One region of the Shinella oryzae genome, then DNA from elsewhere that is predicted to be linked to it. Evidence: predicted binding sites of a transcription regulator. Region 1 holds the regulator's gene; each other region holds the start of a gene.
The links. Region 1 encodes LexA, which represses DNA repair genes until DNA is damaged. Its sites were predicted from a motif close to TGTTCNNNNTGTGTTCNG; they were not measured.

Region 1 (6,350 bases):
CGGCGGACGCCCTCTCCTGCCTCGGCGTAAAGCTCGATATCGGTCCGGCGGATATTGCGCGCTGCGTGCACGATGCCGGCCTCGGCTTCATGTTCGCCCAGCTGCATCATCCGGCGATGAAGCATGTCGGCCCCTCCCGCGTCGAACTGGGAACGCGCACGATCTTCAACTTGCTCGGCCCGCTTTCCAATCCCGGCGGCGTGAAGCGCCAGTTGCTCGGCGTCTTCTCTCCCCAGTGGCTGCTGCCGCTGGCCGAAGTCATGCGCGATCTCGGTTCGGAAAGCCTGTGGGTCGTGCACGGCGAAGGGCTGGATGAGATCACGACGACGGGCACCACCCAGGTCGCGGCCCTGGAAGGCGGCAAGATCCGTACGTTCGAACTGACGCCGGCCGATTTCGGGCTGCCGCAGGTGACGCTCGACGATCTGCGCGGCGGTGATGGCGCGCACAATGCCGCGGCCCTGCTCTCCGTGCTCGGCGGCGCGCACATGCCCTATCGTGACATATCGCTCGCCAATGCCGCGGCCTCGCTCGTCGTCGCCGGCAAGGCCGAGACCCTGGCGGATGGCATGACACTCGCCACCGAATCGCTCGAAAGTGGCCGCGCACGCGCCGCCCTGGAACGACTCGTCACGGTTTCCAACGAAGCCGCGACGGGTTAGGATTGCTCATGACCGATATCCTGAAGAAGATCGAAGCCTACAAGCTGGACGAAATTGCCGCCGCCAAGGCGCGTGTGGCACCGGCGGAGCTTCGCGCCCGCATCCACGACCAGGAACCGCCGCGCGGTTTCTTTGCCAGCCTGAAGGACAAGAAGGCACAAGGCCGGTTCGGCCTGATTGCGGAAATCAAGAAGGCCAGCCCTTCCAAGGGCCTCATCCGCCCGGATTTCGATCCGCCGGCGCTTGCCAGGGCCTATGAGGCCGGCGGTGCGGCCTGCCTTTCCGTGCTGACCGACGCGCCGAGTTTTCAGGGCGCGCCGGAATTTTTGACGGCCGCACGCAACGCCTGCGCACTGCCGGCACTGCGCAAGGACTTCATGTTCGACAGCTACCAGATGCTGGAAGCGCGCGCCTGGGGTGCCGACTGCATCCTGCTCATCATGGCCTCTCTCGACGACGACACGGCGAAGATGCTGGAAGACTCCGCCTTTTCGCTCGGCATGGATGTCCTGATCGAGGTGCATGACGAAGCGGAAATGGAGCGCGCGCTCAAGCTGAAATCCAAGCTTGTCGGCATCAACAACCGCAACCTGCGCACCTTCGCGGTCGATCTCGCCGTTTCTGAAAAGCTCGCCGGCATGGTGCCGGAGGACCGGCTGCTCGTGGGCGAGAGCGGCGTGTTTACCCATGCCGATTGCCAGCGCCTCGCCAAGGTCGGCATCTCCACCTTCCTCGTCGGCGAAAGCCTGATGCGCAAGGATGACGTGACGGCGGCGACGCGCGACCTGCTGACCGGCTCCGCCGACATGCTGGCGGCGGAATGATGGGCGACGACGCCCGCACGCTCACCCATATCGATGCCGCCGGCGAAGCCCATATGGTCGATGTCGGCGACAAGGCGGAAACGGTGCGGATAGCCGTGGCGGAAGGTTTCGTACGCATGCTGCCCGCCACGCTCGACCTCATTCTCAAGGGCGATGCGAAGAAGGGCGACGTCATCGGCACGGCGCGCCTCGCAGGCATCATGGCCGCCAAGCAGACGTCCAGCCTCATTCCGCTCTGCCACCCGCTGATGCTCAGCAAGGTTTCCGTGGAAATCCGCGAGGACCACGCCCTGCCCGGGCTGCGCATCGAGGCCATGGCCAAGCTCACCGGCCGCACCGGCGTGGAGATGGAGGCGCTGACCGCCGTCAGCGTCGCGTGCCTGACCATCTACGACATGGCAAAGGCGGTCGACCGCGAGATGGAAATCGGCGGCATTCGCCTCGTCGAAAAATCCGGCGGCCGTTCCGGCGACTACAAGCGCAGGGACGGCTGATGTCCCTTCTTCTCGTTGCCGACGCCCTCAACCGCCTGCTGTCCGCGGCCAAGCCGGTGAGGCGGACGGAAAGCGTCCCGCTCCACGACGCCGCTGGACGCGTGCTGGCCGACGATGTCGCCGCCCGCCTCACTCAGCCGCCTTTCGACAATTCGGCGATGGACGGTTATGCCGTCCGCCACGCCGACATCGCGGAGGTCGGATCGGTGCTCAGGGTCGCCGGCCTGTCCTCCGCCGGCCACGCTTTCGACGGCACGGCGGGCCCGGGGGAAGCGGTTCGTATCTTCACCGGTGCGCCGCTGCCGGCCTTCGCCGATACGGTCATCCTTCAGGAAGACACCGAGCTTCTGGAAGACGGCCGCATCCGCACGACGTTCCTCACGCCCAAGGGCCGCCATATCCGCCCGCGGGGGCAGGATTTCACCGACGGCGAGGTTGTGCTGAAGGCCGGCCAGGTGCTGGATGCCGGCCGGCTGACCGTTGCGGCGGCCATGAACCACCCGGACCTGCCCGTCTATTCGCGCCCGCGGGTCGCGATCCTTGCGACGGGCGACGAACTCGTGCCGCCGGGAGAGACGCCCGGTGCAAGCCAGATCATCGCCTCCAACAGCTTCGGCGTCGCGGCCATCGCGCGCGAAGCCGGCGCAGAGGTGATCGATCTGGGCATCGTGAGAGACGACAAGCAGACCATATTGGATGCCGTGCGCCGGGCGCTGGAAATGGACATCGACGTGTTGGTGACGCTCGGCGGCGCATCCGTCGGCGATTTCGATCTCGTTCAGCCCGTGCTCGGCGAGGCCGGCATGGCACTCGATTTCTGGCGCATCGCCATGCGTCCTGGCAAGCCGCTGATGGTCGGCCGCCTCGGCGATATCCAGGTGATCGGCCTGCCCGGCAATCCCGTCTCCAGCCTTGTCTGCTCCTATCTCTATCTGGAACCGCTGGTCCGCAAACTCGCGCGCCTGCCCGCGATGAACCGGGTGCGCCCGGCCGCCGCCGCCGTGCCGCTCAAGCAGAACGACCGCCGGCAGGATTACATTCGTGCGCGACTCGTGCGCGGCCCGGACGGCGGTCTCCTCGTCACGCCTTTCGACAAGCAGGATTCGTCGATGATGAAGATCTTCGCCGAATCCGAAGGGTTGCTGATCCGCCCGCCGCATGCACCGGCAGAGGAGCCCGGCGCGCTCTGCGACGTCCTCGTTCTCAGGGAACCGGCGGCCTGAATGGTATTATTGTGCGCGCAGGCCCTTGCGGAACACATGTGGAACGGATAGTGTCTGTTCTGGATTTGTTTCACGATTCTCGTTGGAGAGGCCATGCTGACGCGCAAACAACAGGAACTGCTCCTGTTCATTCACGAGCGTATGAAGGAATCCGGCATTCCTCCGTCCTTCGACGAGATGAAGGATGCCTTGGATCTCGCCTCGAAGTCGGGCATCCACCGCCTCATCACGGCGCTTGAAGAACGAGGCTTCATCCGCCGCCTGCCGAATCGGGCCCGCGCGCTCGAGGTGATCAAGCTTCCGGAGGCCTATTCGCCAAGCCTCCAGCCGCGCCGCGGATTTTCGCCGTCGGTCATCGAAGGCAGCCTCGGCAAGCAGCCCCCCGCCGTGACGCCATCCAAGCCCGTGGCGCCACAGCCGACCATGTCGTCGTCTGTTTCCGTTCCGGTCATGGGCCGTATCGCCGCCGGCGTTCCGATCTCCGCCATCCAGAACAACACGCACGAGATCACCGTCCCGGCCGAAATGATCGGCAACGGCGATCACTATGCGCTCGAGGTGAAGGGCGATTCGATGATCGAGGCCGGCATTCTCGATGGCGACACGGTCATCATCCGCAACGCCAGCACCGCCAATCCCGGTGAAATCATCGTTGCTCTCGTCGACGACGAAGAGGCGACGCTGAAGCGCTTCCGCCGCAAGGGCGCGTCCATCGCGCTTGAAGCCGCGAACCCGGCCTACGAGACCCGGATCTTCGGGCCCGACCGGGTCAAGATCCAGGGCAAGCTCGTGGGGCTTATCCGCCGGTATCATTGAGACGCATTGGACAAGCATTATAGCGCGTGGTGAGCGTCTTGTCAGTTCAGGACCGCAGCTCGGGTATGATGGAGCTTGGCGGCTAAGGTCTCCCCTCGCTTCGCCCGGTGCTCTGCCGTTAGCGATAGCGTGCGGTCAGGTGGCTTTTTCTACGATCGCTGCAAATCGGGAAGCTTGGCCGCTCGGCTGACTTCATGGCAATTGAAGAGGCGAGCGATCGACCTCCTTGGTCTCAGTCTCTGCCGGCGGCGTTGCGGCTGCCGTTTCGAAAGTGTCGCTGCGCCAGTCATAGGTGCGATGCCTTGACCAGGCGCGCGCCAAGGTTTCCACGGCCGGCATGTCGGTCGCGCCGGCGAGGCTTGCGGTGGGATCGTCGATCGGCGGCGTGATTTCCAAAGCGCCCGTTCGGCGCAGATGACGTGCGGTCACAAGCCTCGCACCCGAGCGGCAGCTGTCGAGCCGCAGGGCGAAGGGTACGACGACGAGATCAGCCGTGTCGCAGGCCGTGCCCAGAAAGGCCGTATCCTCAAGGGTGACGATCGTCCAGCTGCTCGGCGAAACGGCAGCGCAGAAGGCCTTCGCCTCGCAGACGAAGGTATGCGCCTGTCGCGCTGCCGCGATAGCCTCCGTCATCGCGTCCTTCGCCTTCGTCCTGTCCGCCTTGCGGCGCGGTCGTTTCCTGTCGGTCCCGGCAGCGGCTTTCTCCGTCGCCGTCTCCGCCAGCAGCAGGTCGGCGGTCTTTCGCAGTTCCGGCTTGGTCAGGTCGCCGAGCCGCATCGCGCGACGCCATTGGTCGTAGATGAAACCCGGCGGCTTGGCGCGGTTCGTGGCAACCGCATCGCCGCGCAGGATCGCAACCAGACGCCCGTCTTCGGAGATGAGCAGTTCCGGTTTCCCGCGCGTGGACGGCCAAAGGGCCACCAGCGCACCGGCGACAATGAAGACCGTCCCGGCATGCCGCAGCCGCGTGCGCAGGATACAGAGCAGCCCCCCGCCGACACCGATCAGCAGGAAGGCGGACATGGGAATTTTACCGGTGACGATATCCCCGCCCTTCCAGCTCGAAACCCACGACGCCAGCGCGATCATCCATTCGATGCCCTTGCCCATGATGGCAAAGGGAACGGCATCCAGCCCGAAGGGCATGAGCAGGACGGCGATGAGGCCAAAGGGCATGACGATCGCGCTGATCGCCGGCATGGCCAGCAGGTTGCCGGCAAGCCCGTAGGCCGGCACGCGGTGAAAGTGGCCGATGGAGTAGATCAGCGTCGACAGGCTTCCGATCGCCGACGACAGCAGAAGTCCGCCGAAGAAGCGCCCGGCCACGCCGCCGGTCAAGCGCAACGCGCCGCCTTTGCCCTCCTTGCGCACGGGCCGCTCGCGCCACGCCGCATAACCGGCGACGAGGCCGAGCGTTGCGGCGTAGGACATCTGGAAGCCGGGATTGGTGATGGCGGAAGGCGTGACGGCGAGGATGATGATGGCCGACAGCGCCACATTGCGCATACTGATGGCGGAGCGGCCGAAGAGCACGGCGATCAGCATCACGCAGATCATGATCCATGACCGGACGGCCGAGATCGCGCCGCCCGACACGAGAATGTAAAGCGTGACCATGAGGAGTGCACCGCCCGCCGCGATCTTGCGCGTGGGAAATCGTTCGGCAAAGCCCGGTATGAGCGCCATCAGCATGCGCGCGCCGACAAGGAACGTGCCGGCCGCGAGCACCATGTTGAGACCGGAAATGGCCAGGACATGGGCGAGCCCGGCCTGGCGGAGCGCCTCCACCGTCTCCTCGCTGATCGCCCGCTGTTCCGCCGTCACCAGAGCCGCGGCGATCGCGCCGGCATCGCCCCCGATGCGTCCTCGGATATGCTCGGTCAGGTTGTTTCGCCATATCGCGATCCGCTGCGATATGCGGTAGCTCCACCCGGTCGGAGCGGTCTCGATTGCGACCGGCGCACTGTAGAAATAACCGACCGCGCCCGTGCCGGCGAAATATGCGTCGAAGGCGAAGTCGTTGAGGCCGGCCAGGGCCGGGCCCGAGGGTGGCCCAAGACGCGCCCGGCCCGATATGCCGTGGCCGATGGCGATGGGGTCGTGACGGCTTCGCGCCAGAAGCGTAACAACCTGCGGCGCGCGTTTCAGAGCCGGCTCGCGCGTCTTCTCCAGCGCGATGCGATACCGGATCGCGTTGCCCGCACCGCTTTCGCGCGCCAGCACCCGCCCTTCGATCACGGTCGTCACGGGCGTGTCGAGAATGACGGTATCGAGCCGTGCACTTTCGAGCGCTGCGAGAAGCATGCCGATCGGAACGAGGAACGCGCCACC
Region 2 (6,350 bases), on a different replicon from region 1:
CGCGAATGGGCGGCGCGAAGTGCGAAAAGGGTGGAAAGACTTCGCCGGAGGGGGAAGCGGAAGCGGCTGGAGAGTTCTGCATGGAAGGACCTGTCGGAAGCTGTTCGATGCCTGCACGGAAAGACATCGAAACAATACCATTGCGCACGAAAGCGAATTGACCTCATATTGCTGAAAATTAGGCCATCTGGTTCTATTTTTCCAATTTTGGAGGTTTCTTTGCCTGAAATAGTCAATGCTGATAGTCCGCTGGATTCCTTCGACCGGAAAATCCTCGAGGAGCTCGCACAAAACGGCCGCATTCCGGTGGCCGAACTTGCCGAAAAGGTCGGTCTTTCCAAGACGCCGTGCCAGAACCGGTTCAAGCGGCTGATCGCCGATGGCTTCATCCAGGGCTTCAAGGCGATCCTCAATCCCGCCAAGATGAACCTGGATCATATCGCTTTCGCCGAGGTGAAGCTGACGAATACGCAGGAAGAGGCGTTGATGAGCTTCAATGCGGCGGTCAAGAAGATCCGGGAGGTCGAGGAATGCCATATGATCGCGGGGCGTTTCGATTATCTTCTGAAGATCCGCACGCGCGACATCAAGAAATACCGCCTGGTGCTGGGCGAGCGTATCTCCAATCTTCCCTACGTCGCGAGCACGTCGACGAATGTGGCGATGGAGACGGTCAAGGAGCGCGGTTGATTGCATGCCGAGAATTGGCCGACGGCAGCTGAATGCGATGAGCCTCTTGCCAGAAGGGCCGATTGGCGGCCATAGTGGCAGGCACAATAGGAGATATGGATGGGCGTAGGGGTTCGGACATCGAAAGAGATGCACGGCGTATCGGCGCCGAAGGCGCTGCGCGTCGGCTTTATCCTGTCCAAGAGTTTCACCCTGTCGGCTTTTGCCTTGTTCGTCGATACGCTCAGGCTTGCCAGCGACAGCGAGGATCGCTCGCGCCGCGTCAACTGCGATTGGGACGTGATCAGCAGCACGCGCAATTTCATCTCCTCCTCCAGCGGTATCCAGGTCGCGCCGACCGCGCCCTTTGCCGACCCCTCCTGTTTCGACTACATCGCCGTCGTCGGTGGCCTTCTCTCGGTCGAGGAGCCGATCGACAGTTATGCCCGGGACTATCTGCGCAAGGCCGCCAAGGCGGGCGTCGGGCTGATCGGCCTGTGTACGGGCAGCTTCATCCTGGCCGAGGCCGGCCTGCTCAAGGGCCACACGGCCTGTGTGAGCTGGCTGCATCACCGCGATTTCCGCGCGCGCTATCCCGATATCGAGGCGACATCCGAGCAGATTTTCCGGTTTGACGGCAAGGTCGCGACCTGTGCCGGCGGCAGCAGCGTCGCGGATCTCGCGGCAACGCTGGTGCGCCACCATGTCGGTGAGGCGGCGGAGCGCAATGCGCTGGAAATCCTGCAGATCCGCCATCGGCGTGATGCGACGGATATCCAGCCGCGCAACCCGCTCGGCCTGGAGGCCCGCGATCGCCGGGTCCATCTCGCCATCATGATGATGGAGCAGCATACCGAGGATCTGCTTTCCATCGACAGCATCGCCAACATGACGAATGTTTCCCGCCGCCAGCTCGAACGCCTCTTCGAGAGCGATATGGGGGCCTCGCCAAGCGCGGTCTACATGAAGATCCGCATGGCGGCGGCGCTGAACATGGTGATGCGCAGCAACAAGCCGCTGATCGAAGTCGCGCTTGAAACCGGTTTCGAGAGCCTGTCGCATTTCACGCGCCGTTTTCGCGCCGCCTTCGGCGACACGCCCTCGCAGATCCGCCGCGACGGCCGCCGGCAGGCGAGCTGACCTGTAATTCTGCCGCAGCCCTGGAACCAAGTTACGCGCCAACCGTTCGTGTCTCATTGCTAAGAAGGAGACCGTAATGGCAAGCAATGACGTTCAATCCCAGATTTCCGCTCTTCGTGAAGAAATCGCAGCCCTCCAGAAGGATCTTGGGGAGCGTGGCGCCGAGGCTTACGAAGCGGTCCGTGAGCGTGCAGGCGAGGCTGTAGACGCTGCGCGTCCTGCCGTGCGCTCGGCTACCCGCTATGTGCGTAATGAAGGTGCTGCTGTTGCCCAGACCGCACGCGAGCATCCGGCTGCTGTCTCCACCGTGGTTCTGACGGCTGGACTTGCCGGCGTCCTTATCGGTTATCTGCTCGGCTCCTATGAAAGCGAGCCCCGCCGCCAGCGCTGGTTCTAAGAACAGCGGTCGTCGATACGGAAAAGCCCGGCATTGCCGGGCTTTTTGGTGTGGCTTGCGAAAAACTCAGCGGTGCCGCAGGCCAAACAGGTAACCGATGAAGGCCGCACCGGCGAGGGTGGCGAGGGGATTGGCCTGGATCGTCTGGCGCAGATCTTCACGCAGCGATTCTGCCTTGGCGACGGCAAGCTGACCGGTTCCTTCCGCAATCAGGCCGACCGATTCCTTCATGCGGCTGATTTCCGTCTTCAGGGCCTCGATCTGTGCGCTGATGTCCGCCTCGGCTGCAGCAGTGCGGGCTTCCTCTGAAATGCTGTCGATACCTTCAACGACGCCGAGCGTGCGCTTTCCGGTGCTCTTTTCGTCAGCCATGGATGTGTCTCCTGGATTGTTGGAATGGCGTGAGGGGAAACTTCCGCCGGGCAAGTTGGTTCCCACCGATGATTCAAACTGTGATCTTTCCCACTGGGAACGACGATTGACTCTTTCCGGAATTGAGAACAAATAAAGAACATGTCGTCCGAGCCAGGGAGTTTTGTATCGATGTCCTCCGCCGCCGCCCGCGCTGTCGTCGCCGGCCTGCGCGACCGTATCCGCCAGTTCGATGGCCGGGCGGAGCGCGACCGGGCGGTGCTGCCTTTCGGCGTGCCGGAGATCGATGAGCGGTTGCCTGGCGGCGGGCTTGCGCTTGCCAGCCTTCATGAAGTCTGCGGTGGCGGCAACGATGCTGTCCAGGGCGCGGCCGCCATGCTCTTTGCCGCGGGCATTGCCGCGCGAACCCGGGGGCAGGTGCTCTGGTGCCTGACCCGGCCCGACCTGTTTGCGCCGGCGCTTGCCCAGGCGGGGCTTGCCCCGGGGCGCGTCCTTTACGTGGAAGCCGGTGATGAGAAGAGCCTGCTTCTCTGTTTCGAGGAGGGGCTGCGCCATGGCGGGCTTGGGGCTGTGGTGGCGGAAGTCGCGCGTCTGTCCATGACCGCATCGCGCCGCCTGCAACTCGCGGCGGAAGCCGGTGGCACGCTCGGCCTTGCCGTGCGCCGCTTTCGCAGCCGTGCCGAGGCGGATGCCTTCACCCTGCCATCGGCCGCGGTGACGCGCTGGCGGGTTTCCGTGCGGCCATCCGTGCCGCTTCCGGTGCCCGGCGTCGGCCGGGCGCGATGGCTGCTGGAGCTTACCCGATGCCGCGCGGGCGAGGCGGCGGAATTCGAAGTGGAGGCATCCGATGCCGAGGGTCGTATCGCTTTTTCTCCCCGGCTGGCCGATCGACCGGCTGCGGCGGGCGCTTGGCGCGGAAGCGCCTCTGCCTGACAGCCGGCTTGTGCTTGTCGGTCGCGAGGGCACGCGCCGCGTCGTGACGGCGGTCAGCCGCCCGGCCGAGCAGGCGGGCCTGCGTGTCGGCATGCCGCTTACCAAGGCCCACGCGCTCCTGCCTGACATCCTCACCCTGCCGGCCGATCCTGCGGCCGATGCGGCAGCCCTCGAGCGGCTTTCGCTCTGGGCTCTCCAGCACTATGCCCCCATCGTCGCGCCCGATCCGCCGGATGGCCTCGTCATCGACACGACCGGCGCCGACCATCTGCACGGCGGAGAAGCGCTCATGCTGAGCGGCCTTGTCAATCGCCTCGGCGCTTCCGGCATTATCGCTCGCGCCGCGGTGGCCGATACATGGGGCGCAGCCTTTGCAGCAGCCCGCTTCCTTGCCGATCCGGTCCGCGTCATCCCTCCGGGGGCCGCCGTCGAAAGCGTTTCGCCGCTGACAATTCATGGGCTGCGCATTCCCCCCGAGATCGTGGCGGGGCTGCATGTGCTCGGCTTTTCGACGATCGGCGACCTGCTTGCCGTGCCGCGCGCACCGCTGGTGCTGCGCTTCGGGCCTCTCCTTGGCCGCCGGCTGGACCAGTTGGAAGGGGTTGTTCGCGAGCCCGTAGATCCGCTGCGCGACCCGGAGCGGATTGTCGCCCGAAAAGGCTTCGGCGAGCCGATCGGCGCGCCCGAAACCATCGCGCGCTACACGACGGCGCTGGTCCATGACCTTTGTCAGGCCCTGGAAAAGCGTGGCCTCGGCGCCCGCCGGCTCGACCTCATCTTTCACCGCGTCGACAATTCCCTGCAGGCGATCCGCATCGGCACGGCGCGTCCGGTGCGCGATGAAAAACGCCTTGCCCGGCTGCTCTGCGACCGGATCGAGACCATCGAGCCCGGCTTCGGCATCGAGGTCATGGAGCTTTCCGCGACACTGGCCGAACCGCTTGTCCTGCAACAGGCGGCGACCTCGCTGATCGAGGAGGCGCCTGCGGATATTGCCGGCCTCGTCGATGTCATCGCCAACCGCATCGGCGCCGCCCGCCTCTACCGCATCGCGCCGGTCGAGAGCGATGTCCCGGAACGGTCCTTCCAGCGTGTCGCGCCGCTGGCGCCGGATGCCGGTGCGACATGGCAGGGGCAGTGGCCGCGCCCGGCGCGTCTGCTGGCCCGTCCTGAAGCCATAGAGGTGATGGCGCTCCTGCCGGACCATCCGCCCGCCTCCTTCACCTGGCGCGGCGTGCGGCGGCTGGTGCAGCGTGCCGATGGCCCCGAGCGTGTCTTCGGCGAATGGTGGAAGTGTGACGGCGAACGCGCGGCCGTGCGGGATTATTTCCAGGTCGAGGATGCCGTGGGGGAACGCTTCTGGCTGTTTCGTTCCGGCGATGAGGTTCAGGCCGCGCGCGGCCTCGGCCGCTGGTTCCTGCACGGGATTTTCGCATGAACCCGCGCTACGCCGAGCTTCAGGTCACGTCCCATTTCTCTTTCCTGCGCGGGGCGAGCAGTTGCGCGGAATTGTTCGCCCAGGCGAGTGCGCTTGGTATTGAAGCCTTGGCCGTGGTGGACCGCAACAGTCTTGCCGGCATCGTCCAGGCGCATCGCGCGGTCAAGGAACTGCCGGCCGATGGAAACATGGTCCGTCTCGTCGTCGGCTGCCGGCTGGACCTTGTCGATGGCATGTCCCTGCTCGTCTATCCCACGGACCGGGAAGCCTATGCCCGGCTTTGCCGCCTGCTTACCATCGGCAAGAAGAAGGCCGGCAAGGGCAAGTGCCATCTCGACTGGCGCGACGTGGTGGCGTGGAGCGAGGGGCTTCTGGCCGTCCTCGTGCCTGACGAGGCCGATGAAACGGCCGGTTTTCATCTGCGTCGACTGGCCGAAACCTTCCGGGGGCGCTGCTATCTGGCGCTGACCCTGCGCCGGCGGCCGAACGACCAGCTACGGCTCTGGCAGCTCTCCAATCTCGCCGCCCAGCATCGGGTTCCCACCGTCGTAACCAATGACGTGCTCTACCATGAGCCCGGCCGCCGCATGTTGCAGGACGTCGTCACCTGCATCCGCCACAATGTGGTCATCGACAATGCGGGTTTCCTGCGCGAGCGCCATGCCGACCGCTACCTCAAGCCGCCAGAGGAGATGCACCGGCTTTTCGCCCGCTATCCGGAGGCGCTTCAGCGCACGCTCGATATCGTCAACCGCTGCCGGTTTTCGCTGGACGAACTGCAATATCAGTATCCCGAGGAAAAAGAATACGCGCATTACACGCCGCAGGAGGCTTTGGAGAAATACACTTGGGAGGGGGCTGCGGAGCGTTATCCCCAGGGCGTGCCGCAGGAAGTGCGCGACAAGCTGAACCACGAACTGTCCCTCATCGCGCGCATGAACTATGCACCTTACTTCCTGACGGTGAACTCCATCGTCCGCCAGGCCCGCAAGATGGGCATTCTCTGCCAGGGCAGGGGGTCCGCGGCCAACAGCGCGGTGTGCTACGTGTTGGGCATCACTTCCATTGATCCAACGAAGAACGGCCTGCTCTTCGAACGCTTTGTTTCCGAACAGCGCGGCGAGCCCCCTGACATCGATGTCGATTTCGAGCATGAACGGCGCGAGGAGATCATTCAATGGGTTTATCAGACCTATGGGCTGGATCATTCCGCCCTTTGCGCAACCGTCATCCGCTATCGCTCGCGCGGCGCCATGCGGGATGTCGGGCGCGCGCTCGGCATGCCGGAAGATGTATTGAAAGCATTGTCTTCGCAGGTCTGGGGCTGGTCGAACGATATTCCGAAAGCGCAGATCGAGGATATCGGTTTCAATGTCGATGATCGGCGCATGCGTCTCCTCG
Region 3 (6,350 bases), 750 kb from region 1:
CTTGCCTTCGACGTGACAGAGGACGTGGTGCTGCGCGACCACCTCAAGGCCGCCAAGGCCCAGGCGGATGCCAAGAACATCGAACTGGAACAGGCGCGGGTGCGCATCGAGCACAATGCGCTGCACGATCCGCTGACCGGGCTTGGCAACCGCCGCAAGCTCGACGACGTGCTGACCGCGATCTCCAGGAGCAGCGAGACGGACGAGGCGCAGGTCGCCATCCTGCATATCGACCTCGACCGCTTCAAGCAGATCAACGATACGCTCGGCCACGCCGCCGGCGACGCGCTGCTCGTTCACGCCTCGCAGGTGCTATCCGTCTCCACGCGCGAGAACGACCTCGTCGCCCGCATCGGCGGCGACGAATTCGTCGTCGTGGTCTCCGACACCACCGATGAAAACTATCTGAGCGGACTTGCGCGCCGCATCATCGCCCTGATGCAGCAGCCCGTCGATTACGAGGGCCATCTCTGCCGCTTCGGCGTGAGCATCGGCATCGCCTTTGCGTCAGGGCAGGCCATCGACACGGCGAAGCTGCTGGTCAACGCTGATATCGCACTTTATCGGGCCAAGGCGCTCGGCCGCAACCGCCATGAGTTCTTCACCGAGACGCTGCAGGCGGAGATCATCTCGACCAAGCGTATCGCCGACGACATTCTCGCCGGCATCGAGAACAACGAATTCGTGCCCTACTACCAGCCGCAGATCGATGCCGGCACGCTGAAGCTTGCCGGCGCGGAAGCGCTGATCCGCTGGAACCACCCGCGCGACGGCCTGCTGACGCCCGATCGCTTCCTCAAGATCGCCGAAGACCTCAACGTCATGGCGACGCTCGACCGGATCGTGCTGGAAAAGGCGTTGCTGGATTGCGCGCGCTGGGCGGCCAAGGGCCTGATCATGCCCAAGGTCTCCGTCAACGTCTCGGCCCGGCGCCTGCGCGACGAGAGCCTGATCGACAGCCTTACCGGCCTGTCGATCCAGCCCGGCCAGCTCTCCTTCGAACTCGTGGAATCGATCTTCCTCGACGAGAGCGACGACGTGGTTCTCTCCAACCTGGCGCGGATCAAGGCGCTCGGCATCGACATCGAGATCGACGATTTCGGCACCGGGCATACCTCCATCGTGAGCCTGCTGAAGCTGAAGCCCAAGCGGCTGAAGATCGACCGGCAGCTCGTCTCCCCCATTCTCAAGTCGCGAAACGAGCAGGCGCTGGTGCGCTCGATCATCGAAATCGGCCGCTCGCTCGGCATCGAGATCGTCGCGGAAGGCGTGGAAACGATGCAGCACGCGGAGATGCTCAGCATGCTCGGCTGCGATCTTCTGCAAGGCTATGCCTTCGCAAAGCCGCTGTCGCGCGACGCGTTTCTCGCCTTCAGCACGGAGATGCGCTGGAAGATGGCGTCGTAGGGCGCGTGAAACCCTTGTCCCGGCCGTGCCTTTTCCACTAAGAGAAGGCACACTTTTTTATCGGTCCGGTTCCGCTCATGTCGCACAACACTTTCGGTCATCTCTTCCGCGTCACCACCTGGGGCGAAAGCCATGGGGTCGCGCTCGGTTGCGTGGTGGACGGCTGCCCTCCCGGCATCCGCTTCACGCTCGCCGAAATCCAGGCCTGGCTCGACAAGCGCAAGCCCGGCCAGTCGCGTTTCGTGACGCAGCGCCGCGAGGACGACCTCGTCAAGGTGCTCTCCGGTGTGATGCTGGATGACGACGGCGAAACGATGATCACGACCGGCACGCCCGTCTCCATGCTGATCGAGAACACCGACCAGCGCTCCAAGGACTATGGCGAGATTGCCCGCCGCTACCGGCCCGGCCATGCCGACTATACCTATGACATCAAATACGGCATCCGCGACTATCGCGGCGGCGGACGTTCCTCCGCCCGCGAGACCGCCGCGCGCGTTGCGGCCGGCGGCCTTGCCCGCAAGGTCGTACCGGGCCTGACCGTGCGCGCCGCGCTGGTGCAGATCGGCAAGCACAGGATCGACCGCAACAACTGGGATTGGAACGAGGTCAACAACAACCCGTTCTTCGCGCCCGATCCGGCCATCGTGCCCGTCTGGGAAGACTATCTCGACGGCATCCGCAAGGCCGGCTCCTCCGTCGGCGCCATCGTGGAAGTCGTGGCCGAGGGCGTGCCCGCCGGCATCGGCGCGCCGATCTACGCCAAGCTCGACCAGGACATCGCCTCGCTTCTCATGTCGATCAATGCCGTGAAGGGCGTGGAGATCGGCGAGGGCTTCGCCTCGGCGGAACTCACCGGCGAGGAGAATGCCGACGAGATGCGCATGGGCAATGACGGCAACCCGATCTTCCTGTCGAACCACGCGGGCGGCATCCTCGGCGGCATCTCGACCGGCCAGCCGGTCGTGGCGCGCTTTGCCATCAAGCCGACCTCCTCCATCCTCACCGAGCGCCGCTCCATCGATGCCGACGGCAACAATGTCGACGTGCGCACCAAGGGCCGGCACGATCCCTGCGTGGGCATCCGCGCCGTGCCGATCGGCGAAGCAATGGTCGCCTGCGCGATCGCCGATCATTACCTGCGCGACCGCGGCCAGACCGGACGCCTGGCGTAACCGGCCGGCCATCCAAATGTAGGATGAGGGGCGGCTACGCGCCCTCGCCTTGCCAGCCGTCCAGATAGCGGACGTCCTCGACGCCCGCGAACCGAGCCACGCGCGCCAGTTCGGCCTCCAGCCGCTCCAGCCGACCGGCGGAACTGCGGACTTTCGGCTCCCACCACAGGCGCCGGACGGCGAGAACGCCCGCCTTGCGGTCGGCCTTCATGTCGATCCGGCCGACGAGGCGATCGCCTTCGAGCAGGGGGAAGACATAGTAGCCATATTGCCGTTTCGGCTCCGGCACGAAGATTTCGATGCGGTAGACATAGCCGAAAAGACGCTCCGTGCGGTTGCGGTCCCGGATCAGCGGATCGAAGGGCGAGAGGACGCGCAGGCGTGCCGGCGACTCGGGCACGTCACGCAGGCTTTCGGCCGAATGCGCGAAGGCATAGGCGGCGCGCGGCTTGCCGCCGTCGGCGGTCTCGATGGAAACCTGACGCAACTCCGCCTTGTTGGCGTCGACCCAGGCCTTCGCTTCCTCCGGCGTGACCAGCGCCCAGAAGGCGGCGATTTCGCCGTGGGTGGCAAAACCCAGCCGTTCCAGCGCGCTGCGGCAGGCCCAGTCGATGAAGACGTCATGCTCGACTGCGGGTTCATGATGGTGCTGCGGCAGGACACGCTCGGCGAGATCATAGACCTTCTGGAAATTCTCCCGCCGCGCGATGGCCAGCTTGCCGGTGTGCCAGAGATATTCGAGCGCCGTCTTGTTCGGATGCCAGTTCCACCAGCCGCCGGACTTGTGATCCTCCACCTTGAGGTCGCGCGACATCACCGCCCCGCTTTCGGCGATGCGCCGGTAGGTCTCCTCGAAGGTCGCGTCGAACCCCTCGCCCTGCCATTTGCGCCAGTTTGCCAGGATCGACGCTTCCTTGCGGCGAAAACGATGCTTCCAGTAGCGGAAGAAGGCGCTGGGGATGATGGAGGCGTCATGCGTCCAGTGCTCGAAGAGCTCGCCGTCCTTCTCCAGGAGTTCGGCAAGGTGCTCGCGCCGGTAGGTCTGGTTGCGCGAGAAGAGGATCTGGTGATGCGCCCGCTCGACGGTGGCGATGCTGTCCACCTGCACGAAACCGATATCGTGGATGAGCTGAAGCAGCCCCGCCTTGCCCAGCGCACGGCCGGGCGGGCTGCTCAGCCCCTGTCGCGAAAGGAAGATGCGCCGGGCCTCGGCATTGGAAAGCAGAATCGTCATGGCTGGATCATAGACACATATTCCCGGTTTGTTCCACCCGGTTTTCTTTGCGCCCCGTCATGTTATAGGTCCCGTCGACTTTCGCGAACCGGGAACCTGCTCTTGGACATCGTCTTTTCCGCCGCCACGGTGGCGTATGGCGCGCGCATCGCGCTCCAGCCGCTGACGCTCACGCTGTCCGAACGGCGCATCGGCGTCGTCGGGCTCAACGGATCGGGCAAGACCACCATGGCGCGGCTGATCAACGGCCTCGTCAAGCCGACCGCCGGCACGGTGACGGTGGACGGGCTCGATACCGTTACGGACGAAGTGGCGGCGCGCGGAAAGACCGGCTTCATCTTCCAGAACCCGCAACACCAGATGATTCTGCCGATCCTGGCCGAGGACATCGCCTTCGGGCTGAAGAACCGCAAGCTGAGCAAGGCTGAGATCGCCGGGAAGACCGACGCCATCCTTTCCCGCTTCGGCATTTCGCATCTCGCCCGCCGGCGCGTGCACGAGCTTTCCGGCGGCGAGACGCAGCTTGGCGCCATTGCCAGCGTGCTGGTCACCGGGCCGGACCTGCTGATCCTCGACGAGCCGACCAACCAGCTCGACCTGAAGAACCGCGGGCTGATCGAGCGCACCATCGCCGGCCTGCCCGAACAGGTGCTCGTCATCAGCCACGACCTCGCTTTGCTCGAAGACTTCGACCGCGTGCTGGTGTTCCACGAAGGCCGGCTTGCCGCCGATGATAGGCCGTCGAACGCCCTCGCCGCTTATCGGACCCTGGCGTCATGCTGAACGGGCTCGACATCGAGGGCAATTCGCCGCTGCACCGCCTGCCGGTGCGCGGCAAGCTCATCCTGCTGTTTACCGCCGCGATCCTGCTTCTGCTCATCTCGGATTTGCGCCTTCTCGCGCCCGCGCTGGCGCTGGCCGCCCTTCTTTACCTCTCGACCGGCATCGGGCTTGCGGAGGCGTTCCGGCGCACGCGCTTCGTGCTGTTCACGGTGCTGCTGGTCGCGCTCGCGAACTACCTGTTCCATTCGTTGCACGAGGCGTTCGTCGTGTTCTGCCGGCTGTCGGCGCTAGTGTTGCTGGCCGCCGCGGTGACGGCGACGACAGGCATTTCCGCCTTCATGGACGAGATCACGCGGCTGATTACCCCGCTCGAACGGTTCGGCTTCGTGCGGGCGGCCGATGTCAGCCTGGCGGTGGGTCTCGTCATCCGCTTCGTGCCGGAAATCTTCGCGCGCTACGGCGAGATTGCCGATGCGCACAGGGCGCGCGGCCTGCGTGTGCGGCCGCTCACGGTGCTCGTTCCGCTGATCATCCTGACGCTGAAGGATGCCGACACGATCGCCATGGCGATTGACGCCCGCGGTTTTCGGCGGCACTAAACCTTCTCTTTACCGTTTTTGGGGATTCGGACGTGACCACAAGAGACATCGTGCTTGTTGCCCTCTTCGCCGCCATCATGGTGGTTCTCGGCCTGCTGCCGCCGATCACGCTCGGCTTCATTCCCGTGCCGATCACGGCACAATCGCTCGGCCCGATGCTTGCGGGATGCATTCTCGGCGCACGGCGCGGTGCCGCCGCCATGCTGCTGGTGCTTCTTCTCGTCGCCATCGGCCTTCCGGTGCTTTCGGGTGGCCGCGGCGGGCTTGCAGTCTTTGCAGGACCGAGTGCCGGTTATATCTTCGGCTGGGTGGTCGGCGCCTTCGTCTGCGGCCTGATCTCGGAACGTCTCGTGAGGGAAGACCAATCGGAGCTCTCGCAGTTCCTGTCCTTTCTTCTGGCGTCGGTCGTCGGCGGCATCGGCATCGTCTATCTCTTCGGCATGCCCTGGCTCGCCTATATGAGCGGCAAGGCCTTTTTCGAAACGGCGGCCGCCTCGCTGGTCTTCCTGCCGGGCGACCTGATCAAGGCATTCGTCGCCATGCTTGCCGCCCGCGCGGTGCTTGCCGGCTATCCGCTTCTGCCGCAGCGCGCCTGAGCCGATGCCGCTTTCCGGCGCCATCGAACGGCACGCCGCATGCAATCCGCAGAACCCGGCTTTCCATCTGGAGGACCGGGTTCTTTCCTATGGGGCTCTCGCCGCGACCGCCCGGGCCTGCTACGGCGCCTTCACGAGTCTCGCTGCGGAAGGCCAAAGCATTATCGGCCCGAAGACGCGCCTGATCGCGCTCGTTTGCGGCAACCATGCGCTCTTCCCGGCCGCCTTTGTCGCCGCCACGGCGGGCGACAATTGCGCAGCGCTGATCGATCCGCATCTGCCGGACGTGATGCGCGGCCGGATGCTGGAGACGCTCGCGCCCGATATCGTAGTGACGGCAGACGGCGGCGAGCTTCTCGCCAGCGCGCCCCGCACGGGCGGGTCGCTCCGCATCGGAGAAAGCGCGACCACCGCCGCGCCGCCCCTGCCCGATGGGCACGATGACGACCCGTTCCTCATCGTCTTCACGTCAGGCACCACGGCCGATCCGAAACCGATCATCCGCGACCGCCGCTCCTGGCGCATCAGCCTTTCGGCAGGCGAACCGTTCTTCGGC

Region 2: K6301_RS17540 (ImuA family protein) is a predicted target of LexA. The motif match lies at 2,703-2,720, and genes of this name have one in related genera.
Region 3: K6301_RS02760 (energy-coupling factor ABC transporter ATP-binding protein) is a predicted target of LexA. The motif match lies at 3,835-3,852, and genes of this name have one in related genera.

Annotation. Positions count from the first base shown of each region.
Region 1 is NZ_CP081987.1:1,307,622-1,313,971, reverse strand. Features, by position in the region: gene trpD (anthranilate phosphoribosyltransferase) at 1-662, shown strand, start outside; gene trpC (indole-3-glycerol phosphate synthase TrpC) at 671-1,486, shown strand; gene moaC (cyclic pyranopterin monophosphate synthase MoaC) at 1,486-1,980, shown strand; gene K6301_RS06560 (molybdopterin molybdotransferase MoeA) at 1,980-3,203, shown strand; gene lexA (transcriptional repressor LexA) at 3,297-4,019, shown strand; gene K6301_RS06550 (ComEC/Rec2 family competence protein) at 4,212-6,350, opposite strand, start outside.
Region 2 is NZ_CP081988.1:275,744-282,093, reverse strand. Features, by position in the region: gene putA (trifunctional transcriptional regulator/proline dehydrogenase/L-glutamate gamma-semialdehyde dehydrogenase) at 1-82, opposite strand, end outside; gene K6301_RS17560 (Lrp/AsnC family transcriptional regulator) at 220-690, shown strand; gene K6301_RS17555 (GlxA family transcriptional regulator) at 790-1,809, shown strand; gene K6301_RS17550 (hypothetical protein) at 1,886-2,206, shown strand; gene K6301_RS17545 (hypothetical protein) at 2,273-2,578, opposite strand; gene K6301_RS17540 (ImuA family protein) at 2,750-3,511, shown strand; gene K6301_RS17535 (Y-family DNA polymerase) at 3,426-4,949, shown strand; gene K6301_RS17530 (error-prone DNA polymerase) at 4,946-6,350, shown strand, end outside.
Region 3 is NZ_CP081987.1:558,244-564,593, reverse strand. Features, by position in the region: gene K6301_RS02775 (bifunctional diguanylate cyclase/phosphodiesterase) at 1-1,407, shown strand, start outside; gene aroC (chorismate synthase) at 1,485-2,582, shown strand; gene K6301_RS02765 (winged helix-turn-helix domain-containing protein) at 2,617-3,816, opposite strand; gene K6301_RS02760 (energy-coupling factor ABC transporter ATP-binding protein) at 3,919-4,599, shown strand; gene K6301_RS02755 (energy-coupling factor transporter transmembrane component T family protein) at 4,593-5,198, shown strand; gene K6301_RS02750 (biotin transporter BioY) at 5,231-5,794, shown strand; gene K6301_RS02745 (class I adenylate-forming enzyme family protein) at 5,799-6,350, shown strand, end outside.